DNA from 4 places in the Massilia sp. R2A-15 genome. Region 1 is predicted to be linked to each of the others. Evidence: predicted binding sites of a transcription regulator. Region 1 holds the regulator's gene; each other region holds the start of a gene.
The links. The regulator sigma-54, encoded in region 1, starts transcription at its own class of promoters, with help from an activator protein. The targets are predictions, from matches to a motif close to TGGCANGNAANCTGCTTT.

Region 1 (4,490 bases):
GAAGAAACAGGGAGCAAAGATGAAGAAGATTTTGTTGGCAATCGCGGTAGGCATGCTGGCCGGCGGCGCCGCCCTGGCCGAGCGCGCCGATTCGCTCAAGCCGATCAACGTGAAGGCCGATACCGGCACGGCCGACATGGTCAAGCAGGGCGGCACGTTCGAAGGCAACGTGGTGCTCACCCGCGGCACGGTGGTCATGAAGGGCGACAAGCTGAAACTCACCGAAGACCCGGAAGGCTACAATTTCGCCACGCTGACGGCGGCGCCGGGCGCGCTCGCGACGTTCCGCCAGAAGCGTGACGGCGGCGCCGACCTGTGGGTCGAGGGCGAGGCCGAACGCATCGACTACGACAACAAGACCGACATCATCAAGCTGTCCGGCCGCGCAAGGGTGACCAACCTGGAGGGCAGCCGCGTGACCGACCGCGCCGAAGGGCCTTTCCTTTCCTACGACAGTCGCAAGGAGCAGTTCGCGGCGATCAACACCCCTTCCGGCCAGAGCAAGGTTGGCGGCGGCCGCGTGGAGTTCACCTTCGACCATCCCAAGCGTCCGGCGCCCGCCACGCCTGCCCCAGGAAAGCAATGATGGAGACAAAATCCTGCGGTAACACCCTGATCGTGCGCGGCCTGCAAAAGAGCTACGGCAAGCGGCTGGTGGTGCGCGACGTTTCGCTGCAGGTCGAATGCGGCGAAGTGGTCGGCCTGCTCGGCCCGAACGGCGCCGGCAAGACCACCTCGTTCTACATGATCGTCGGCCTGGTGCCGTCGGACGCCGGCTCGATCGACATCTCCGGCGTCGACATCTCCAGCCTGCCGATCCACCGCCGCGCGGTGCTGGGCCTGTCCTACCTGCCGCAGGAAGCCTCGGTATTCCGCAAGCTGACGGTGGAGGACAACATCCGCGCCGTGCTGGAGCTGCAGAAGGTGGACGGCAAGGCGCTGACCAAGGACCAGATCAACGAGCGTCTCGATACGCTGCTGGCCGACCTGCAGATCGAGAAGCTGCGCGAGAACCAGGCGATGTCGCTGTCGGGCGGCGAGCGGCGCCGCGTCGAGATCGCGCGCGCGCTGGCCACCAATCCGCGCTTCGTGCTGCTCGACGAGCCGTTCGCCGGCGTCGATCCGATCGCCGTGATCGAGATCCAGCGCATCGTGCGCTTCCTAAAGGAGCGCGGCATCGGCGTGCTCATTACCGACCATAACGTGCGCGAGACGCTCGGCATCTGCGATCGCGCGTATATTATCAACCAGGGTGCGGTGCTCGCTTCGGGCCGTCCTGACGATATCATCGCGGACGAATCGGTGCGGCGCGTGTACCTGGGCGAACATTTCCGGATGTAAGCCATGAAACAGTCACTGCAACTACGGACTTCCCAACACCTCGCGCTCACGCCGCAGCTGCAGCAGTCGATCCGTCTGCTGCAGTTGTCCACGCTCGAGCTGCACCAGGAACTGACCCAGCTGCTGTCCGATAATCCGCTGCTCGAACGGCTCGACGACCCGCTCGACAACTCGGTGCGCCTGCTGGCCGATGGCGCAATCGGCGCTCCCGCCACGCCGGGCGAGGCCGCGCCGGCCCCGGGCGCGCAGGACGCGCCGCCAGGCGAGGGCAGCGGCGACGCGCCCGCCGCCGGTGAAGGCGAGGGCGGCGGCGAGGGAGAATCCCCGGAGGCGGCCGGCGGCGACAGCGAGGACTGGGGCGAGGCGGGCCGCAACAAGACGCCCGACGACGAGGATTCGCGCCCGCAGATCGAAGCGTCGGCCACCACCTTGCGCGACCATTTGATGGAGCAGATGCGCCTGGCGATGCTCGACACGCGCGACCGCGCGCTGGTCGAACTGATGATCGACGCGCTCGACGACAACGGCTACCTGACCGAAACGCTCGAAGAGATCCTCGAGCGCCTGCCGCCCGAGCTCGAGATCGACATCGACGAACTCAAGACCGCGCTGTCGCTGCTGCAAAGCTTCGACCCGGTCGGCGTGGGCGCCCGCAACGCGTCCGAATGCCTGGCGCTGCAGATCCGCCGCATGCCCCACGTGCCGCTGGTGACGCGGCGCATGGCGCTCGACATCGTCTGCAAGCACCTCGCGTGGTTCGCCCAGCGCGACTTCAACAAGCTGAAAAAAGCCCTCGACTGCGACGACGAGGACCTGCGCGAGGCGCAGGCCGTGATTCGCCAGTGCAATCCGCATCCGGGCGCCGCGTTCGGCTCCGGCGCCTCCGACTACGTGGTGCCGGACGTGATCGTGCGGCGCTCGAAGAACGGCTGGACCGTGTCGCTGAACCAGGATGTGATGCCGCGCCTTCGCGTCAACAGCATGTACGCCAACCTGCTCAAGAACGGCAAGGGCGAGGGCCAGCTGGGCGCCCAGCTGCAGGAGGCGAAGTGGCTGATCAAGAATATGCGCCAGCGCTTCGACACGATCTTGCGCGTGGCCGAGGCGATTGTTGAGCGGCAACGGAACTTTTTCTCGCACGGCGCGGTTGCCATGCGTCCACTTGTGCTGCGCGAAATTGCTGATACACTGGGACTACACGAGAGTACGATATCTCGTGTGACAACCCAGAAATACATGCTTACACCGCATGGTATGTTTGAGTTGAAATACTTTTTTGGGAGCCACGTCGCCACCGAAGCAGGAGGGGAAGCATCCTCCACGGCGATACGGGCACTCATCGTGCAACTCACAGGAGCCGAAGACCCTAAAAACCCTTTATCAGACAGTAAGATCGCAGACATGCTGGGGGAACAGGGGATGGTCATTGCACGACGCACGGTGGCCAAATACCGTGAAGCGCTCAAGATCCCGCCCGTCGCCCTCCGCAAAAGTTTGTAGATCGACCTCACACTGTCCCTCTGCGCTTATGACGCACGAACAGCTAGCGACATCATCAAAGGAGTGTGTATGAATCTCACAATCAGTGGACATCATCTCGAAGTGACCCCAGCCATCCGTGAATACGTACAGAACAAACTGGAGCGAGTGAAGCGCCATTTCGATCAAGTGATCGATATCGCCGTGATCCTCACCGTCGATAATCTGACTGAAAAAGAAAAACGGCAAAAAGCCGAAATCAACCTAAGGCTGCCGGGTAAAACCGTGAACGTCGCCAGCCTGTCGTCCGACCTGTACGCGGCCATCGACGCCCTGATCGACAAGCTCGATCGCCAGGTCATGAAATACAAATCCCAAGTGCAGGAGCACAACCACCAGGCCATCAAGCACTTGCAGGAGCCTGAGCTCCCCGCCGCCGCATAAGGCAGGCATCACCTGAAAGCGAGGGCGCCGTCGGCGCCCTTTTCATTTGCGCGGTCGGATAAAATACGCTTTTTCCGTCTTCGACAGCCACCATGACCGACTTCGTCAAAACCCGCATCGCCAACCGCACCGGCATCATCACCCTGGACCGTCCGCGCACGCTCAACTCGCTGTCGCTGGAGATGATCCGCGCGCTGTCCGACGTGCTGCTGGCATGGCGCGACGATCCCGCGGTGGACGCCGTGGTCCTGCGCAGCAGCACCGACAAGGCGCTGTGCGCCGGCGGCGACATCCGCTACTTCCACGACGTCGGCACCCTGCCGACCACCGGCGGCAGCGCCTCGCTGGAAGACTTCTTCACCGAAGAGTACACGCTCAACCACCTGATCCACTTCTACCCAAAGCTGTACGTGGCGTTGATGGACGGCGTGGTGATGGGCGGCGGCCTTGGCATCTCCGAAGCGGGCCCGGACACCGGCCTGCGCGTGGTTACCGATGGCACCAAGCTGGCTATGCCCGAGGTGAACATCGGCCTGTTCCCGGATGTCGGCGGCAGCTACTTTCTGGCGCGCGCGCCGGGCAAGCTTGGCCTTTACCTCGGCCTGACGGGCCTGACGGTGCGCGCCGCCGATGCGCTGTACGCGGGCCTGGCCGACACCTTCGTGCCGCAGGCCCAGATGCCCGCGCTGGCCCAACTGATCGAAGATACGCCGGGCAGCGAACTGCGCGCGGCGATCACGCAATTTGCCGCGCCGTTCTCGGCCGGCCCGAGCGTGCTCGAAGCGGAGCGCGCGTCGATCGACCACCATTTCGGCGAGTCGACCGTCGAAGCGATCATGGCGTCGCTGGAGAAGGACGAAGGCGTGTTCGCGCAGAAGGCGCTGGCCGCAATGAAGAAGCGCTCGCCGCTGCTGATGCGCGTGACGATCGAGCTGCTGCGCCGCGGCGCCGCCATGAGCCTGGCCGATTGCCTGCGCCTCGAGCGCATCCTGGTGCGGCGCAATTTCGAGCACGGCGAAGTACTCGAAGGGATTCGCGCGCTGGTGATCGACAAGGACAACGAGCCGAAATGGAATCCGCCGACGCTGGCGGAGGTGACCGACGAGATGGTCGCGCAGTTCTTCAACTCGCCGTGGCCGGAGCGGGCGCACCCGCTGCGCGACCTGGGGAATTAAGACTGTTCGCGGTGGCGCAGCACGACGCGCTCGGTGGGGCTGAAGTAGGCG
Region 2 (4,490 bases), 530 kb from region 1:
GCGCTTGCATAGTGAGGCGATTGTTGGCATCGTAGCCCTCCATGAAACCTCCACGCCGCCTCATGTCCCGCATCCGCAAGTTTACCCAGTTCTCGTTCCGCGACCTGGTGGCCACCGCCGGCCCGACGATCGTGCTGATCGCCGCAGTCTGCGCGATCGCCTACGTGATCGTCGACCCGGCGCCGCCGCGCCAGGTGACGCTGGCGACCGGCCAGGAAAACACCGCCTACGAGGAATTCGGCAAGAAGTACGCGGCGCTGCTGGCGAAGGACCACATCAAGGTCACGCAGGTGCGCTCGCTCGGCTCGCAGGACAACCTGCAGCGCCTCAACGAAGGCAAGGTCGATGTCGCTTTTGTCCAGAGCGGCTCGACCAGCGAAGCCGAGGCGCATCGCAAGGGCCTGATGTCGCTGGGCAGCCTGTTTACCGAGCCGGTGTGGCTGTTCCTGCGCGAGCCGGTCAAGGTCACCCAGCTCAATCAGCTCAAGGGCCTGAAGATCAACCTCGGTCCCGAAGGCACCGGCACGCCGAAACTGTTCCGCCAGGTGCTGGCGCTGAACGGCGTCGAGCCGGCCGACCTGACCATCGGCGCGCTGGAAAACACGCCGGCGGTGGTGGAGCTGCTCGATGGGCGCATCGACGGCCTGGTGTTCTCGTCCGGCCCTGACGCGCTGCTGGTGCAGATGCTGCTGCAAACGCCCGGCATCAAGCTGTTCAACTTCGACCAGGCCGAGGCCTATGCGCGGCGCCTGCCGTTCCTGTCGCACGTGGTGCTGCCGCGCGGGATCGTCGATCTCGGGCGCGACCTGCCGCCGCAGGACTATCACCTGATCGCGCCGACCGCCACCCTGGTCGCGCGCGCCAACCTGCACCCGGCGCTGGTCGAACTGTTCGTGCAGGCCGCCAGCGAGATCCATGGCGGCGCCGGCTGGTTCCAGAAGCAGGGCCAGTTCCCGTCACCGCAATACACCGAGATCCCGGTCGCGCGCGAGGCGGCAAAGTTCTACAAGGACGGCCCGCCGCTGCTGCAGCGCTACATGCCGTTCTGGGTCGCCAACCTGTTCGACCGCCTGTGGGTGGTGGTGGTCGCGCTGGCCGCCCTGATCATCCCGTTTTCGAAAGTGGTGCCGCCGCTGTACGTGTGGCGCATCAAGTCGCGCGTGTACCGCTGGTACGGCCAGCTGCGCGCGGTGGAGCAGGCGCTCGACGAGGCCGACGGCCCGCGCCGCGACCAGATCTGCGCCGAGCTGCTCAAGCGGCTCGAAGAAATCGAGGAGCGCGTCAACCGCATGTCGATCCCGCTGGCGTTTGCCGACAGCCTGTACGGCCTGCGCAGCCACATCAATTTCGTGCGCCAGCGCGTGCTGACGATGAAGACCGCGGCCGCCTTGGCGCGCTAGCCGCCGATCCAGGGCAGGCCGGCCTTGCACCAGCCGGCGACCTGCTTGCGGTGGCCCTCGGCGTCCTTGTCGCCTTCGAAGCCTTCGAGGATGTCGAAGGCGTTGTGGAAGCCGTGCTCGGTGGCCAGCTTGGCCGCATGGCGCGAGCGCACGCCGGAGCGGCACAGGAACAGCAGCACGTCGTTCTTGCCGGCCACCTCGCACAGCTGCTCGACGAACTGCGGATTGGCGGTGCCGCTCGGCCAGCTGCTCCATTCGACCGCCGCGTGCTGGCCGGGCGGCAGCAGCACCTGGCCGACCCAGTGGCGCTCGGCATTGGTGCGCACGTCGACCAGCTTGGCGTTCGGCTCGGCCTGCAGCAGCTCGAACGCTTCCTGCGGCGTCACGGCGCCGGCGTACGGCTGGTCGGCCCCGCGCTGGCGGGCAGTGGCGAGAAGTTGGTCGACGACGTTCATGGCTGGGTTCCCGTAGGGCAGTGGATGGCCTATTATAGAGTCAGTAGCAAATTCGCACTTTTGGGGCATGCAGCACCAAATTGGTGCGATCCGTCAGAAATGCACCAAAATGGTGCAGAATGGCGTTCTCAACCAGTGTTCCCCGTCGATGTTCTGCTTGCCGCCGCCCAATTGTGGCTGGCATGGAAACTGCTACGAATGCGCTGTGAGTTTGCGCAACCCGTTGGCGATGCGCACCCCCTTTTTAATTTAGGAGATTTGAATGGCAAAGACCGCCGCAGAAGTGTTGAAGATGGCCAAGGACAACGAAGTCAAATTCGTTGATTTCCGTTTTGCGGATACGCGCGGCAAAGAGCAGCACGTGACCGTGCCGGTGTCCCATTTCGATCTCGACAAATTCGAGTCCGGCCACGCCTTCGACGGCTCCTCGATCGCCGGCTGGAAGGGCATCGAAGCGTCCGACATGATCCTGATGCCGGACCCGAACACCGCCAACATCGACCCGTTCATGGAAGAGACCACGCTGTTCATGCAGTGCGACGTGATCGAGCCATCCGACGGCAAGGGCTACGACCGCGACCCGCGCTCGATCGCCAAGCGCGCCGAAGCCTACCTCAAGTCGTCCGGCCAGGGCGACACCGCCTACTTCGGTCCCGAGCCTGAATTCTTCATCTTCGACTCCGTGCGCTGGAAGATCGACATGTCGGGCTGCTTCGTGAAGATCGATTCGGACGAGTCCTCGTGGGCCACCGACGCGAAAACCGAAGGTGGCAACCACGGCCACCGTCCGACCGTCAAAGGCGGCTACTTCCCGGTCCCGCCGGTCGACTCGTTCCAGGACATGCGCTCGGAGATGTGTCTGATCCTCGAAGCGATGGGCATCCCGGTCGAAGTGCACCACCATGAAGTGGCCGGCGCCGGCCAGAACGAAATCGGCACCAAGTTCTCGACCCTGGTCGAGCGCGCCGACTGGACCCAGAACCTGAAGTACGTGGTGTGGAACGTGGCGCACAGCTACGGCAAGACCGCCACCTTCATGCCGAAGCCTATCGTCGGCGACAACGGCTCGGGCATGCACGTGCACCAGTCGATCTGGAAGGATGGCAAGAACCTGTTCGCCGGCGACGGCTACGCCGGCCTGTCGGAGACCGCGCTGTTCTACATCGGCGGCATCATCAAGCACGCCAAGGCCCTGAACGCGATCACCAACCCAGGCACCAACTCGTACAAGCGCCTGGTGCCTGGCTTCGAAGCGCCGGTCAAGCTGGCCTACTCGGCCCGCAACCGCTCGGCCTCGATCCGCATCCCGCACGTGGCGAACCCGAAGGGCCGCCGCATCGAGACCCGCTTCCCGGACCCGCTGGCCAACGTCTACCTGTGCTTCGCCGCGCTGCTGATGGCCGGCCTGGACGGCATCGCCAACAAGATTCATCCGGGCGAGGCAGCGTCGAAAGACCTGTACCACCTGCCGCCGGAAGAAGACGCGCTGATCCCGACCGTCTGCTCGTCGCTGGAAGAAGCGCTCGAGGCGCTGGACAAGGACCGCGAGTTCCTGACCCGCGGCGGCGTGTTCAGCGACAGCATGATCGACGCCTACATCGAGCTGAAGATGCAGGACGTGCAGCGCATGCGCATGACCACGCATCCGGCCGAATTCGACATGTACTACTCGCTGTAAGCAATTCGACAAAAGGCGTTATCGCGATGTCAGCTTGCGTGAACATGCTGACATCGAATGTGTAAATGCCGTGTAAAAAGCGCGATGAAAGCCACAGCTTTCGTCGCGTTTTTTTTCGGATGTTGTATATTCGACGTTGAGCCAAATTACCGCACGCCCGCCGCGTGCTGCCCTGATGCCAATGACAAGCCGTCTTGCCGGACCTGCCTTTGCAACCCTCGCGCTGCTGCTGTGCGGCGCCGCCGCGCACGCCGACACCACCATTTACAAGTGCGTCGACGCCGACGGCCGCATCGAATTCACCGACATCAACAAGCGCAACTGCAAGGTGCTTGAAGGACTGGGCCAGATTCCCGCGCCGCCCCAGCATCGCAGCGCCGCGCCCGCGCGCGCGGCCGCGCCGGCGGTGGTGCCGGCCGACTTCCCGAAAGTGAACACCTCGCAGCAGAAGGCGCGCGACGACGACCGCCGCGGCATCCTCACCGACGAATTGCGCGACGAGGAGAAGAAGCTGGCCGAGCTGCGCCGCGACTTCAACAACGGTGAGCCGGAGCGCCAGGGCGGCGAACGCAATTACGCCAAGTACCAGGAACGCGTGGCCCAGATGAAGGACAACATCGGCCGCGCCGAGAAGAACATCGACGCATTGAAGCGCGAGATCGCGAACATCCGATGAGCCGCAACGCAGCGGCCGCCGCGCGCCTGGCCGGCCTCGACCTGCTGGCGTCGGCGGTATTGCTGGTCGGCCCCGACGGCGGCATCGTGTATGCCAACGCCGCCGCCGAGCACCTGCTCGAGACGTCCGCCAAATCGCTGGCGCGCATGCAGCTGACCGCGCTGTTCGCCAACGCCGACGAGCTGGCCAAGCTTTGCGCCCAGGCGCTGGCCCACAAGTACGCGGACATGCGGCAGGACCTGATGCTCGAGCGCGCCGGGCGCGAGCCGCTGCACGTGCAC
Region 3 (4,490 bases), 220 kb from region 1:
AAGCGTCGCAGCTGGCGCTGCTGCTGGTGCGCATCGCCGACGGCACGATCTCCAACAAGATCGCCAAGGAAGTGTTCGCGGCGATGTGGGAAGCGAAATCGAGCGACGAGAAGATCGCCGACGCGATCATCGACCAGAAGGGCCTGCGCCAGATTTCGGACAGCGGCGCGTTGGAAGCGATCGTCGATGAAGTGCTGGCGGCGAACGCCAAGTCGGTCGAGCAGTACCGCGCGGGCAAGGAAGCGGCGATCAACGCGCTGATCGGCCAGGCGATGAAGGCGTCGAAGGGCAAGGCCAATCCGGCGCAGTTGACGGAGCTGCTAAAGAAGAAGCTGGCCGGCTAAATCAGCGGCGCTTACAAAAACGGCGACCCGAGGGTCGCCGTTTTGTTTAGCGGGTCAGATCCAAAATGACCATGTCATTTTGACCCCGCGCGAGGTGCTTTAGTTCGGACCGCAGGCGTGTTTCGATATACCGATTGATCATGCTCGGTATGGATTCCCGCCTGCGCGGGAATGACGTATCAAAGTATGTTGGCCCTAAAGCTGTCATTCCCGCGCAGGCGGGAATCCATGCTGATTATGCAAAAAATTGCATAATTTTTACACCCCGTAACGCGCCCGATACGCCGACACCGCATCGCGATAGCGCGCCAGCTCCGGGTCGGCGCCTTCACGCGACAGATAGCTGAACAAGTCGTCGAGGTTGCCGATCGAGATGACCGGGATGCCAAACTCGCGGCTCACTTCCTGCACCGCCGAACTGGCCGACAGCGCGCCGTCGGCGCCCGAGCGCTCCATCCGGTCCAGCGCGATCAGCACAGCGCAAGGCTCGGCGCCGGCGGCGCGGATCATGTCGACCGATTCGCGCACCGAGGTGCCGGCCGAAATCACGTCGTCGATGATGACGACCTTGCCCTGCAGCTTGGCGCCGACGATGGTGCCGCCCTCGCCGTGGTCCTTCGCTTCCTTGCGGTTGAAGGCGAACGAGGTGTTGCGCCCCTTGCCCGCCAGCGCCACCGCGGTCGCCGACGCCAGCGTGATGCCCTTGTACGCGGGCCCGAACAGCATGTCGAATTCGACGCCGGAGTCGAGCAGCGTCTGCGCGTAGAACTGCGCCAGCTGCGCCAGCGTGGCGCCTTCGTGGAACAGGCCCGCATTGAAGAAGTACGGCGACAGGCGCCCCGCCTTGGTCGTGAATTCCCCGAAGCGCAACACCCCCGCCGAGACTGAAAACGCGATAAACTGTTGCCGCAAATTGTCCACGATGACCCCTGTCGATAAAAAAGTGGCTGTATTTTAATCCCGCGCCACCGCAAGCGCACGCGCCCTCCTTCTTTTGCCCACTGGAACCATGCCTAAAATTATCTCCGCGAACCTCAACGGAATCCGCTCCGCCCACAAAAAAGGTTTTTTCAACTGGATGGCGGCGCAGGACGCCGACTTCATCTGCGTGCAGGAGCTGAAGGCGCAGCACGGCGACATGACCGAGGAATTTCTGGCGCCCGGCGGCTATCATGGCCATTTCCACTATGCCGAGAAGAAGGGCTATTCCGGCACCGGCGTGTACAGCCGCACCAAGCCGGACGCGATGCGCACCGGCTTCGGCTGCGCCGAATTCGACGCCGAGGGCCGCTACACCCGCTGCGATTTCGGCAACCTGACCATCATTTCGGTGTACTGCCCGTCCGGCTCGTCGTCGCCGGAGCGCCAGGAAGCCAAGTTCCGTTTCATGGAAGTGTTCCTGCCGCACCTGCTGGAACTGAAGGCCGAGGGCCGCGAAGTGGTCATCTGCGGCGACTGGAACATCGCGCACAACGAGATCGACCTGAAGAACTGGAAGGGCAACAAGAAGAACTCGGGCTTCCTGCCCGAAGAACGCGCTTGGCTGACGCGCATCTTCGATGAGGTGGGTTTCGTCGATGTGCACCGCGGCCTGGACAAGCGCGAGGAGCAGTACACCTGGTGGAGCAACCGCGGCCAGGCCTGGGCCAAGAACGTTGGGTGGCGCATCGACTATCACGTCGCCACACCAGGCATTGCGGGCAAGGCCAAGGCGGTCGCGATCTACAAGGACGAGCGCTTCTCCGATCATGCGCCTTTGATCATTGAGTATCACGAAGATTGAGGCTAGCCTGTCGAGTTTTCTTACAGCATGATGACCATGACTTAAGGCGTCTCACTTAACTCATTGTTTCAATTATAGATTTTGGAACGGTGATTTCAGGCACGTTTTATGCTTTATGTGCAATACTTAACATAAGGAGTGAAAATGTTCAAAATGATCCTGAAAGCCCCCGTTGCCGCATTAATCCTCGCCAGCGCGGCCCCGCACGCAGCGCCTGTTGTTTTCGATCGCGGCTTGCCGACCGCTAACCTGAACGACAGTTTTGGCGCCAGCCGCAGCAACGTCGCGTGGGGCTCGAACCAGGCCACTCCGCCGAAGTACACCGGTGATGATTTCACGCTTGCCGCAGGTACGTGGAATATTAGTACGGTACGCGTCTGGGCCGTGATCGGGCTTACATCTAACAATTCGGCCTCGCTGATCGCCGACCGTTACAGCTCGATTTCGCTGTACGGCGGCGGCGCCGGTAATTCGCTCACAAACCTGATGTCGGGCAACACCACCGGCAACACCACGGACAACGCCAACATCACCATCAAGAAGGTCCAATACGCGGGCGGCGAGAATTACGAATCGTTCGGGAACCTGCTGAACATCTTCGAGATCGACTTCAACAACCTGAACTGGACGGTCACTGGCGGCGAACTTCAGAACTTCTCGGTCGCTGGTCTCGACAATACGGCGGAAACGACTTTCCGTCCGTTCTTCATGCACGCATCGAATGCGGCTGCCGGCGTCGCGCCCGCGGATGGCGCGGATAACTTGTTCAAGGAATTCGTCCAAAACGGCGCAAACCTCGACTTCGTCAGCACGGTCAATTCCAATGGCAACGGTTGGGACAAGTCGAGCGACATCAATGTGCAGATCGAAGCGAACGCCGTCCCGGAGCCGGCATCGATGGCGCTGTTCGGCGTCGCAATGGCCGGATTTGGACTGGCGCGTCGTCAGCGCCGCATCAAGGGCTGATCGCAAGCGCTGGCCCGGAAGCCGCGTCTCCTGACGCGGTTTTTTTACGCCTGGCGTCAGCGCGTTTGGATCAGAATGCGTTCGCTGCTGAAGCTGCGCTGCGCGCCAGTCAGCGGATCGGGGAAGGCAATCGAACGCGCCAGCAGCTGCAGCGGCCGCGTGAAGTCGTCGCCCTTGCACGGCAGCGCAACCGGGTAGAAGGCGTCGTTGACGATCGGCGCCCCCAGCGATGCCATGTGCACGCGCAGCTGGTGCTTGCGGCCCGTGTGCGGATGCAGGCGGTACAGCGCCAGCTCGCCGCGCATCTCGATCATCTCGACGATGGTTTCCGAATTCGGCTCTCCCTGCTCTTCCTTCATCAGAAAGAACTGGTCGGCATCGACCATGCGGCTCCGATGCAGATACGGGTAATCCAGCGCCAGCGGCGCGGCCAGCGCTTCGTACACCTTCTTCACGCTGCGTTTCTGGAACAGCGACTGATAGGCGCCGCGCGAGCGCTGGTTCGCCGAGAACACGACCACGCCGGCCGTTTCGCGGTCGAGGCGGTGGATCGGCGTCAGGTCGGGCAGCGCCAGCTTGTCCTTCAGCCGCACCAGCAAGGTCTCGCGCAGGAAGCGGCCGGACGGCGTCATCGGCACGAAGTGCGGCTTGTCCACCACCACCAGGTGCTCGTCCTGAAACAGCACTCTTTCCTCGAACGGGATCGGCGTCTCGGCATCGAGCTCACGGTAGTACCAGATGCGCGCGCCGGGCCGCACCGCGCTGTCGGGCTTTAGCGGCGTGCCGGCGCCGTCAACCACCTGGCCGCGCGCCATGCGGTCGCGCCACGACGCTTCATCCACCGCGGGAAACTGGTCGATCAGGAAGGCCAGCATGCCGTCCCAGCGGCCGTGCGGCAGCCACAGATAGCTGGGCGCCACGCCGCGCACGATCGGCAGCGGTACGAAGGCGTTTTTTTCAGCTTGCCGTCCCATCGCCTAGTTCGGAAGTGCGGTGGTGCGGTACGGCGGCAGCTGCGCCACGTTGGTGCTCCTGGCGCGTGCGTACACCGGGAGCAGCGCGTTCATGTGCTCGTTGATCAGCTCTATCCGATTCGCGCCGCTCGGGTGGGTCGACAGGAACGTCAGCGGCTGGCGCTTGTTCAGCGCGGCCATCTTCTGCCACAACGCGACGCCGGCGCGCGGATCGAAGCCTGCGCGAGAGGCCAGATCCAGGCCGATCAAGTCCGCTTCGCGCTCGTCGTCGCGCGAAAACTTCAGGGCGACGACCTGTCCCGCCTTCTGCGCGAGCGAATCCGTCAGACGCGGATCGAAGCCGAAGTATGCGGCCGCAGCGGCCCCGCCAAGCCGCGCGAGAATTTGCGTGCCAGTGTTCTTGACTTCCCGCGCGCGGCCATG
Region 4 (4,490 bases), 660 kb from region 1:
ATGGCCTGGCGCGCCTCGGCGTCGGCGTGGCCGATGACGATCACTTCGGCGTCCTTCAGCACCGCTTCCGGCGAGTCGGACAGCAGGCGGTCGAGGTGCGGAATCTCGCGCTCGATGAATTCCTTGTTCTTGCCGAGCAGGCGGCTGATCTTGACGAAGCGGTCGAAGATCGCCAGCTCGAAGCCCTTGCCCAGCATGCGTTCGGCCAACGCCACCAGCGGCGAGTCGCGCATGTCGTCGGTACCCGGCTTGAACGCCAGGCCGAACAGCGCGACCTTGCGGCGGCCGTCGCGCGCGATCATGTCGTAGGCGCGCTTGATGTGCGCCTCGTTACTGTCGAGCAGCGCCGACAGGGTCGGGATCGGCACGTTGAGGTCGCGCGCCATGGTCAGGAAACCCTTCACTTCCTTGGGCAGGCAGGAGCCGCCGAAGGCGAAACCGGGACGCAGGTAGGCCGGCGAAATATTGAGCTGGGTATCCTGGCAGAAGATCTTCATCACTTCGCGGCCGTCGAGGTCGCAGGCCTTGAGCACCGAGCCGGCCTCGTTGGCGAACACGATTTTCAGCGCGTGGAACACATTGCACAGGTACTTGACCGATTCGGCCACCTGGGTGGTGGTGCGCACGAACGCGCCCGGAATGCCCGCGTACATCGCTTCCATCGCGGCGTAGCCGGCTTCGCCCAGGCTGCCGACGACGGTCTGCGGCGGATTGTGGAAGTCCTTGACGGAGCTGCCTTCGCGCAGGAACTCCGGGTTGAACACGAGCGACAGGCCGTCGCCGATCTGGCGGCCCGAGCTTTCGAGCAGGATCGGCAGGATGCGGTCTTCGGTGGTGCCCGGCGGCACGGTGCTGCGCAGCACGATCACGTGCGGGCCATCCTTCTTGCGCAGGACGGCGCCGATCGAGCGGATGACCGCGTCGACCGCGCTCAGGTTCGGCGAATAGTCGGCATTCGATGGCGTTGCGACCGAAATGAGCGAAACGTCGGAGTTGAGCACGGCGTCTTCGACGTCGTGGGTGGCGCGCAGGCGGCCGGCGGCGACGGCTGCGGTGATCAGTTCGTTGATGCCTTCCTCGACCACCGGCGACTGGCCGTCGTTAATCATCTGCACCTTGAGGGGATTGGTATCGACACCAATGACCTGATGGCCGAGCTCAGGCAGGCAACCACAGGAAACCGCCCCTACGTATCCGAGTCCGAAAACTGAAATTCTCACTTCAACCCCTTGCGTTAATTTTGATGTTGCAACCAGTAAAATACGGCGACGAGCCCGATCATAGCATTTCGTCCAGTATGGACGTCGTACGGGAGATGGTCAACGGAAAATTGTCACCGGTACAAGTAACCAGTCCGTGCGACAACACTACGGGGATCGGGCGGGGCGAAGAGGGGGAGAGGGCCGCGCGACGGCCCGCGCGACCGGGGCACGCGGCTTTGGAGGGTAATCGTGCTTCCAATAATACAGCAGGTCAGGCGTGGCGCCGCCGGCGGCTGAAGCAGCCAAGCCCGATCAGGCCCGCACCGATCAGCAGCCCGGTGGCGGGCTCAGGCACGCTTTGTTCCTGCAAGCCGAAAACCAGGGTGCCGGAATTCCATATCCCGTCCGGCACGCCGCTCGGCAAATCCTTGAACTGATCAAAGAACTCCAGGCGCAGGATGCCGTCGCTGCCCACGCTGAACGCGCCGCCGCTGGCCACCAGGTCCAGCACGCCCGCGTAAGAGGCGGTGCCCGAGAAGTCGTCGTCGCCGCCCGCGACAAAAAATCCGCCCGCCGACTCGGATGAATCGGTCAGCGCCAATGAGATTTCCGACAAGAAACTAGGCGGCCGGGCGGTTAGCCTGACGTCGTAGGTGATGCTGGTGATGGCGGTGTTGGCGCCGACGTTGAACGTGAGCACTGAATTGCCCGGCGCGCCGAATACGTCGTTGCTGGGCACCCCGGTCACGTCGACAGTCAGCGTCGCGGCAAACACCGATGTGCAGCAAAAAAACGACAGACCAAGAAGCATTGCTTTCCAGGTGCGAATCGACATGGGAGTCTCCAATTTGGCGGAATATCTTATCTAAGCGATAATCGTGCCGGGCCATGGGGAATGGGCCAAGCCTTTGATCCAAATGAGAAAAACGGGGGCGGAGGGGGGCGCAACCCGGCAACTGTAAAGTATACCGACAGGCGTGATCTGGTTGCCATCAACGCAAAAGCCCCGGGCGCGTTGCTGCGACCGGGGCGTCTGGGTGCGGCCGGCGGCGTGCCGCCGATTGCTTAGCGGGGCACGACGGCGAACTGCGGACCCTGGCTGTAGTCGGGCTTGACGCTGCGGCTCATGAACAACTTCCACGCCGCGGCGCCTTCCACCGGCGATGCTTTTGCACTATATGCCAAGGCAGACTGCATGGTCGAAGGAATGCCGTCGACGGCGCTCGAGTAGCCCGTCATCTCTCCCACTTTCAGTCCCAGCGATGCAGCCATTTCAGGTCCTGCGCAAGCGAGCGCATTGAACGCTGCAGTATGGCTGGCCCGGTAGGCGCTGCCGATATCGGCAAACAGCGGAGCGGTCTTGGTGCTGCGCACGACCATGCTGTAGATCGCCGCATCGATCCAGCACGCGCCGGTTCCCGTCATCCTCGAAATGGGAAACTTCGATTTCCACGCCACCAGCGCGTTTGCCTTGTCGTACCCGAGCTCCGCCGCACGGCCCGCGGCGGCCGTAAAGTAATCGTCCTGCCATGGCGCCAAGCCCGTCTCGTCCGTATAGACGAGTGCCTGTTCCATGATCACGCCAAGCGAATTCGCCGATGGATTGGTCGAATACTTGTTGTTATACCAGTCGAGGTTGTTCGACAGGATCGTCTCGAACGTCTGTTTAAGGGGATGGCCATCCGGCGTGATGTATGCCGCCTCGCTCAGGGTGCGCAGACTCCATGCCTGTCCGCGCACCTGGTCGGTATGGAGCAGTCCCTTGATGCTCTCGCGGTAGTCCGGGACCGAAGCGAACACGTTGGCCATTGCCCAGAATTGAAGCTCTTCCAGGTAGTAGTAATCGCCGGTCACCAGATAAGGCAGGTAGGCCAGGGCGGGCTGGTGCGATCCGTCGAAGGTGTTCGGCGTAGCGCAGTTGTTGCATGCGGGGAAGGCTTCGGTCTTGCCCGTGGCTGGGTTCCGGGTATCCTCGACGTGCGGGTCGATGATGGTCATGTACGGGTAATCGAACAGGCTGATCGGGCGATCGGTATTTTTGTCGCGGTAGTGCGACGAATAGCTTCCAGCCAGGTCGGCCGTGCCCAGCGTGACCTCCTTGGCGCGCTTGTCCATCGTCAGCAGGTAGGTCGCGGCCCAGCCCGGCATCAGGCCGATATCCCTGCGGCCACCGGTGGTCGGCATATAGGGAATGGACATCCCGGTGCCCATCGGCTCGGTGGCGCTGCCGGAGAACTCGGACCGGAGCGCGGCGAGCGTCGATTCCGAGAACGTGATGGACTGGTCGTAATTAGGAACCGCGCGCGAGGCAATCAGATACGCCTGGTTATGCTTTATATGAACTTCCGGCGCGCTTCCCCACCACGCCAGTTTGCGCCAGCGGGCGTGGTGCAGGTGGGTCAGCCCGAGTTTCTGGTAGGCGGTCTGGCCACCGACCGTAATCGCGGCATCATAGGTGAAATTGCTTGGATTCGGTTCGTACGCCCAGTCGTTTTCGACCGTCACGTCAACCCGCGCCTTGTTCAAGCCGGTATACGAGCGGATCGCAAAGCGTGCACTCAGGTGCGGATGCTCGACGCCGGCCGCCGTCTTGAGCGGGGCCGAGACGTGCCATTCGTTGACGAGCGGGCCGGCCAGCCAGGTGGTGTATTTGCCGCTCTTCAGAAGCGCGTCGGCGGACACGGAATAGGCTTGACCGTTGACCGTCAGGTTGACCGCGGCGGTAAAGCCGGCGCCAAGTAGGGCCGCCGGGGTGCTCGACTGCGCGGCGCGGGTGGTGCTGGTCTTGTTGAGGGAGATGACGGTGCTCTGGCCGGGCGCCAGTTGCGGCATCACCGCGGAAAGCACTGCGTGGCGCAGCGAGCCGTCCGCGTGATTGGCCTTGGCGTCGACCTGCAGGGCGATCGTGCTGCCGTCCGGCAGCACGCCGACCATTTCAACGTTCGGCTGCACGTCGCCCTTGGCGAACACCTGGCCGAAGGTAACCGGCACCTGCGATTGCGCTGCCTTGGTCGTGCTTTCAAGCGTCGCGCTGGTGACCGGCACCGAGGTCTTCTTGGCGACCGGGGCCAGAGTCGGAGAGCCGATCGAGGTGAACGTCGCCCCCATGACGGTTGTGGCGGCGGGCGCGGCTGCATCGAGCGCCGACGAGGCCCCGGCGCCGCCACCGCCGCATGCGACCAGTGAAGTCGTGCAGATCAAGGCGATCAGGCGGGGAAAGGTTTTCTGAAGTAGGGTATCCATGACAATTCCATGACATGTAGCAGCGGGAAGTCGCGCTTTCAGACG

Region 2: a site for sigma-54 is predicted at 2,034-2,051, ahead of glnA (type I glutamate--ammonia ligase). Genes of this name have one in related genera too.
Region 3: a site for sigma-54 is predicted at 2,225-2,242, ahead of Q4S45_RS00765 (PEP-CTERM sorting domain-containing protein). Genes of this name have one in related genera too.
Region 4: a site for sigma-54 is predicted at 2,069-2,086, ahead of Q4S45_RS19870 (PEP-CTERM sorting domain-containing protein). Genes of this name have one in related genera too.

Annotation. Positions count from the first base shown of each region.
Region 1 is NZ_CP131935.1:4,982,202-4,986,691, forward strand. Features, by position in the region: gene lptA (lipopolysaccharide transport periplasmic protein LptA) at 20-586, shown strand; gene lptB (LPS export ABC transporter ATP-binding protein) at 583-1,341, shown strand; gene Q4S45_RS22970 (RNA polymerase factor sigma-54) at 1,345-2,841, shown strand; gene hpf (ribosome hibernation-promoting factor, HPF/YfiA family) at 2,911-3,264, shown strand; gene Q4S45_RS22980 (enoyl-CoA hydratase/isomerase family protein) at 3,357-4,439, shown strand; gene rapZ (RNase adapter RapZ) at 4,436-4,490, opposite strand, start outside.
Region 2 is NZ_CP131935.1:484,455-488,944, forward strand. Features, by position in the region: gene Q4S45_RS02270 (TAXI family TRAP transporter solute-binding subunit) at 63-1,400, shown strand; gene Q4S45_RS02275 (rhodanese-like domain-containing protein) at 1,397-1,855, opposite strand; gene glnA (type I glutamate--ammonia ligase) at 2,118-3,533, shown strand; gene Q4S45_RS02285 (DUF4124 domain-containing protein) at 3,715-4,209, shown strand; gene glnL (nitrogen regulation protein NR(II)) at 4,206-4,490, shown strand, end outside.
Region 3 is NZ_CP131935.1:172,764-177,253, reverse strand. Features, by position in the region: gene gatB (Asp-tRNA(Asn)/Glu-tRNA(Gln) amidotransferase subunit GatB) at 1-344, shown strand, start outside; gene pyrE (orotate phosphoribosyltransferase) at 603-1,265, opposite strand; gene Q4S45_RS00770 (exodeoxyribonuclease III) at 1,354-2,127, shown strand; gene Q4S45_RS00765 (PEP-CTERM sorting domain-containing protein) at 2,272-3,093, shown strand; gene Q4S45_RS00760 (pseudouridine synthase) at 3,150-4,067, opposite strand; gene Q4S45_RS00755 (M48 family metallopeptidase) at 4,071-4,490, opposite strand, start outside.
Region 4 is NZ_CP131935.1:4,318,579-4,323,068, reverse strand. Features, by position in the region: gene Q4S45_RS19875 (nucleotide sugar dehydrogenase) at 1-1,220, opposite strand, end outside; gene Q4S45_RS19870 (PEP-CTERM sorting domain-containing protein) at 1,474-2,037, opposite strand; gene Q4S45_RS19865 (hypothetical protein) at 2,268-4,445, opposite strand.